2 regions of the Hydrogenoanaerobacterium saccharovorans genome follow, and region 1 is predicted to be linked to the other one. Evidence: riboswitches for the same ligand, from Rfam matches in the RefSeq annotation. Region 1 holds a riboswitch; the other holds the start of a gene.

Region 1 (3,108 bases):
TGTTGTTCTTTACACTGGGTTTATTATCGTTTCCATCTCAGCTGCACAACGTATTGGTACCCGGGGCGCTGATTTCGATATTTATGTTTTTGGTCGCACGCCCGGTTGCAACCTTTGTTATTCTTACACCGTTTAAAGTTCCGCTTAAATCGCAAATACTAGTTGCGTGGGTAGGGCTGCGCGGTGCAGCATCTATTGTATTTGCTATTTTTGCGGTTAACTCAGGGGCGTTGGTAAATAACGATATTTTCCATATTGTTTTTTTGGTTGCACTGCTTTCAGTTGGGTTACAGGGATCACTTATCCCTTTTATTTCAAAAAAACTCGATCTTGTTGAGTCCGATGTATCGGTTTTTAAAACATTTAACGATTATCAAGATGAGTCACTTACCCAATTGTTGGAGGTTACTATAACTGGAGACAGCCCTTGGGCGGGCAAAAGTGTGATGGACGCAAATATTCCTGATGAAATATTGGTTGTCATGCTTAAACGTGGAGATAAAGTAGTTGTACCCAAAGGCTCTACTATGATAAATACAGGTGATATTTTAGTGCTTTCGGGCAGCAATTTTGACAGCATTTCGATATAGATAGAAGAATACGAAACCCTCCTGTTGTGCAACAGGAGGGTTTTTAATAACTTAATTTGCTTTAATTCTTAAACCGTTTTGATATAAATCGTAAAAATGATGTGTAGGACCATTGCCTTTGCCTATATTTAACGAATGCTCAATCGCTGTTGTAACATATTTTTTCGCCTGTTCCACAGCATTTGGCATATCCATACCAAGTGCCAGATTGGATGCGATTGAAGATGAAAATGTACAGCCTGTCCCGTGGGTGTTTTTGGTGTTGATGCGTTTGGTTTCAAAATGATAATATTTTTTACCGTCATAAAGAACATCCAAAGCATCGCCCACGGCATGACCGCCTTTGACAAGAACATTTCTGCAGCCCATCTGATGAATCAGCTTTGCGGCTTCTTCCATATCTTTGGTGCTGTTTATACTGATATTTGCTATTTTTTCAGCCTCGGGGATATTCGGTGTAAGCAAATCGGCACAAGGAAGCACCACTTCAATCAGAGTATCTATTGAATCGGGGTTCATAAGCGGACAGCCGTTTTTTGCATACATAACAGGGTCAATTACTACATTCTGCGGTTTGTATTGCGCAAGTTTTCGAGCAACTGCCTCCATACAACGGGGTGTGGAAAGCATGCCGATTTTGACTGCATCCACTTCAATATCCTCAAACACCGCATCAATTTGTTTTTCAATCATATCCGGCGCAATATCTTGTATATCAATGACACGGCTTGTGTTCTCTGCTACCACAGAAACAATCACACTCATACCAAATACTCCATGTGCCGAGAATGTTTTTAAATCCGCTTGTATTCCTGCACCTCCGCTGCAATCAGAGCCGGCAATGCTCAACACTTTTTTCATAGTAATATCTCCTTTTTATATTCATTAAAATAAGGGTGCTTCTTTGTAAATGAGAAGCACCCTACAGAAAAAGCGAATGCTCCCTACGTTGGTATTAGCCAACAGGTTCAAAGGGTTTGGTTTTACCTTCTCAACTACTTTGTAGTTTCCCTGCAAAATTGCCTATATTAAGTTTTGTGTAAAATAGAAAAGAGTGCTTCTCGTTATTGAGAAGCACTCTGACTAAATCATACTTTTGTATAATTGATTGCTTCCCTACGCCGGTATTAACCGACAGGTTCAAAGGGTCAGGTTTTACCTTCTCAACTACCTCGTAGTTCCCCCGCAAAATAATATCTTGATTATAGCTCATATCTGTATCATAGTCAAGTTTTAAAACCTCAAATTAAAGTAAACAGCCTGCTAAAAAGAAACGTACAGGCAGTATCGATAAGAGATACTATTAAAACCAAAACCAGCAAAACTACAAATTTCATACAATACACACGGGGGTTTATCAGCCTGCTGGCGGCACCATCCTGCTTTGCGGCTCTGTAATAAGATGTTGACATCGTAAACGCCTCACCACAGCCGTAGATAAGAATCAATGTAGACAGCAGCATATTGGGCAGCAAAACCATTGCAACATATCCAACACCCATAAACCCGTTCTGTGCGTAAAGGTACCCGGCTTGATACCCAAACCCTAACCCGCGAAAAAACGGCATCAGCACAATCACCGGCTGCGCTACAGCACAAAATCCGCATACAAATAAAATTGCCAGCATCAATGCGGTTGAGGTAAAAGACGATGTAAAGGTAGAGAGCAAATCTTGCTCGCCTCGCCTTTTTGCAAACTGCCCCACGATTACAGATAGGTTTTTAATTGTCTCAGGGCTTACACTTTTAAGAAACAACGCACCCGCCAACACACCGGCTAAAAAAAGCGTCGCATAAAAAAAGACCTGACGATAGGCATGAAAATAGCGCAAAAGCAGCCTACGCGTTGATGATGATTTATAGATTGTCCTCATTGTTATCATTCCTTTGCAGTTTGCTATACAAATAGATATGAAATGATTTCATAAAATATTCGTCTAACCGATTGCGTTTACGTAATATCCGCGATATACTGATAGCAGAATATGGGAGGCGAATTGTTATGAAGCATTACAGAATGAAAGACAAAAAAGGGCTTACAAAATGGATTATGCTGGCAGGAATGATATCTACTTTGGTAACTATTGTTACTGTTTTGGTGTCACGTGTGCTAGAACAACGAATGATTCTAAAAATTACGCGATGTGCAGATAGCTTACAAAAAGCCTTACCTGCCATTGAACAAGCTTCGAAACTTTATATAGAAGCAAACATGGCAAAAGAAGAACTAATCGAACCTGAATAAATAATGCAAAAAGCTTCTCCGCTAAAAACGGAGAAGCTTTTTTAATTACTCATTTGTTTGGTGTAGTCTTGTTAAACAGCACCGCAAGCCCGCTGCCTGCAGCCGCAAGCAGCATATATGCAAACACGTATATAGTGGCACTGCTGTTATAAAAGGCAGTAACAGCAGGAACAAAAAGAATACCTAACAGTATAGGATAATACCAGCGAAAGCCATTGCGTAATGTAAACAGCAAGCCACTAATAAAACAATAAATTGTGTTTACAGCCAGCA
Region 2 (3,108 bases), on a different contig from region 1:
TAAACAACAAAACCGATACCCCATAGAATAAGATTTGTACTATCCACGGGTCGGCTTGAGCGGTCTTTTTTTAGTATAAAATAGTCGGCAATTAAGATGGCAACCATAGGAGCAAATACAGACCCGATGAGATATAAGAAGTTCTCATACTGCTCTATCGGCGTAAAAATCGCCAACAGTGTACCAATAATGCAAACTGCCACAGCGGCCCATTTTTCGCTTACTTTTTTTGTTATAGTGCCAAAACTTATACCTGCAGAATAAGCATCCAAAAAAGTAGTGGTTACAGTTGAAAAAATAATAATCAGTGCACCAATCACACCCAACCCCGCCTGCATCATTATCAATGCAACATCCGATTGTGCTGTAAAGATTGCGGCACCCAAACCGATGATGTACATCCAGCAGCTCGTAAAAAAGTATACCACAGCACTTACCGCCGTAGCAGCTTTAGGCTGTTGTGCGTATTGGGTATAGTCTGAGATCAATGGCAGCCAAGAAAGCGGCATAGCAACCGAGAGCTCTACCGCTGCGCCAAAGCTCATCTCTCCAAATGGGGCAAATGTTGTGCCGCCGCGAAATACAACCATGCTCATAACAATTGTCATGAGAAAAAGAGCACTCATGGTAATTGCATTGATTTTGCCAAGGTTACTGATGCCTATCAAAATCCATACAATAATCAACACACCAATCAAAACACACCATAGTGCTTCACCTTGTGTATGTAAAACCGGGTTGGCAATCACCCCGGTTGCTCTTGCTCCGCCAATAATCATAACGGCTGTCCACCCTACCAGCTGAAGAACATTGAGCACCGAAAAAAGCAGTGCACCTTTGCTGCCGAATGACATTTTTACAGTTTCCATGGCACTTTTTTTGCTTTTTGCACCTATCAACCCTGCAAAATAAAGTAGGATACAACCTATTGCATGCCCCAGCAATATTGCCGCAATACCCTTTGCAAAGCCCAAAGGTGCCAGCAATGTTCCGGTTAATATTTCAGCAATAGAAACTGCTGCTCCAAACCAAATCAGCCCATTGCTGAGAATTGAGGTTTCACCTTTTTTCATGATTTTACACTCCCAAAAAATAATAAATTACTATGCCAATTGGTTTTATGAGCCTACGTGTTCGCCTTCTTTTCTTGTTTTAATTTTTAGTACTCCAGCTTTTTTAAGTGCTTGAATAATGATAACAGCAGCGGACGAGCCCACTGCCGTACTAATTAAAAACGGTACAACAAACCCCAAAATTGCAGCGTTGCGCCCCATAAGCCATACGGCAATAGGGTAAGCTGCTATTGCTCCCAATACTCCTGTGCCGATTATTTCGCCAGTTACCGCAAAAACAAGTTTACTACTGTACTTATACAACAACCCACCGCACAGTGCACCTACCATGCTGCCCGGGAAAGCCAAAAGTGTGCCCGTACCTGTAACCACACGAATAAATGAAGTAATAAATGCCATCGTTACGGCATAAGTCGGCCCTAACAAAACCGACGCCACCACGTTGATTATGTGCTGGACCGGAAAGCATTTTGCAGCACCTATCGGGACAGAAATTGGAGAGCATACAACACCCACTGCAATTAGTATCCCTGCCAGAGCAAGTTTGTTCAGATTTTTCATTTTATCCATCTCTTTCAAAAAAAATAGCGGAGAACCAATATAAGGTTCTCCGCTGATAAAGCAGTATCTTCCCTACGTTGGCATTATCCAAATCAGGTTTAAGGGTCGAAGTTCGATTACTTCCTCTCAGCCTGCTATACAAGCTCCCCAATATTTAGTTTCTATTATTTTAGCACATTATAAATCGTTTTGTCAATTAATGTTACCATAAACAGTATTGCACCACAAGAATATAAAAGCAAAGCATAAAAAAGAGCTGCCTCACAATTTAACTTGTGAAACAGCTCTTTGCTTATAGATTTGTTTGCAGTTGATGAGATTACAGCTTATTTTTCGTTAGAATCTTCATCGTCTTTTTTCAGTTTCAGCGCCAGTGAACCAACGATAGCAAGGCAACCGAACACAGCCAGCACTCTGGAGCTGCCGCCAAATTTGGGTAGGTTGCCAAGAGGAAGTTTAGGATCCACTATAGTAACCAATCCGTCCGGTAATGGTGCCAGTGGTACAGCCGGATCTTCGATGATAACGGTATTGTCATCATCATCGTTATTATTGTTACCGCGGTCTTTGTTACCGCCTCCGCCACCGCCGCCGGTAGTACGCTTGTAAGTGATGATTACCTCGTAGTCATAATCAGGGTCATAAACAAAATCATCGGTATACAAAACTGTTTTAGGTTTTGTAATAGTAACTTCTGCTGCTTTGGGTTGAACCTGAGTTTCGGTATCAGATAAGGCTTCTTCTGTGATAACAGCATCTGTACCAGTGGCTGGCTCAACGGATTTAGACTCTGCATTTGACGGAGCAGGAGTCTCAATTTTATCTCCTGCTTGCGGAACAGATGGTACCTCATTTAGTGCGGCGTCTTGCTTTTCAGCAGCTGCTGCCTGTTGGGCAAGTGCTTCGAGTTGAGCAGCAATTCCATCTATTGTTGACAATTGCATCACTACAACTGCCCTTGAGCGAGAAGCTGTCTTAGCAATTACAGATTGAGAAACATTCTGTTCGTCACTCTTTGGTTCTTCGGCTTTAGGCTCTTCCGTTACAGGAACTTCCGGCTTTGGCTCTTCAACTTTAGGCTCTTCCGTTACTGGAACTTCCGGTTTGGGCTCCTCAGCCTTAGGCTCTTCCGTTACTGGAACTTCCGGTTTGGGCTCCTCAGCTTTAGGCTCTTCCGTTACTGGAATTTCCGGTTTTGGCTCTTCAACTTTAGGTTCTTCCGTTACTGGAACTTCCGGTTTTGGCTCCTCAACCTTAGGCTCTTCCGTTACTGGAACTTCCGGTTTTGGCTCCTCAACCTTAGGTTCTTCCGTTACTGGAACTTCCGGTTTTGGCTCCTCAGCTTTAGGTTCTTCCGTTACGGGTGCTTCTGTTTTGGATTCATCAAGCAACGAATTGATTGGCTTTTCTTTTAAGGTGCCTCTTACTTCAATTTTAGAGAATGAATAGCTTCTACCATTAAAACTCCGCATTC

The links. A riboswitch is a leader RNA that binds a small molecule or an ion and turns the genes downstream of it on or off. The one in region 1 is predicted to bind thiamine pyrophosphate.
Region 2: linked by a shared signal. The riboswitch ahead of thiW (energy coupling factor transporter S component ThiW) and the one ahead of thiD (bifunctional hydroxymethylpyrimidine kinase/phosphomethylpyrimidine kinase) in region 1 are both predicted to bind thiamine pyrophosphate.

The regions. Positions count from the first base shown of each region.
Region 1 is NZ_RKRD01000001.1:1,556,168-1,559,275, forward strand. It holds gene EDD70_RS07295 (potassium/proton antiporter) at 1-590, shown strand, start outside; gene thiD (bifunctional hydroxymethylpyrimidine kinase/phosphomethylpyrimidine kinase) at 642-1,451, opposite strand; TPP riboswitch at 1,515-1,613, opposite strand; TPP riboswitch at 1,686-1,785, opposite strand; gene EDD70_RS07305 (stage II sporulation protein M) at 1,832-2,464, opposite strand; gene EDD70_RS07310 (hypothetical protein) at 2,593-2,835, shown strand; gene EDD70_RS07315 (hypothetical protein) at 2,885-3,108, opposite strand, start outside.
Region 2 is NZ_RKRD01000005.1:934-4,041, reverse strand. It holds gene cytX (putative hydroxymethylpyrimidine transporter CytX) at 1-1,073, opposite strand, end outside; gene thiW (energy coupling factor transporter S component ThiW) at 1,119-1,634, opposite strand; TPP riboswitch at 1,687-1,794, opposite strand; partial or broken gene EDD70_RS15030 (prolipoprotein diacylglyceryl transferase) at 1,961-3,108, opposite strand, start outside.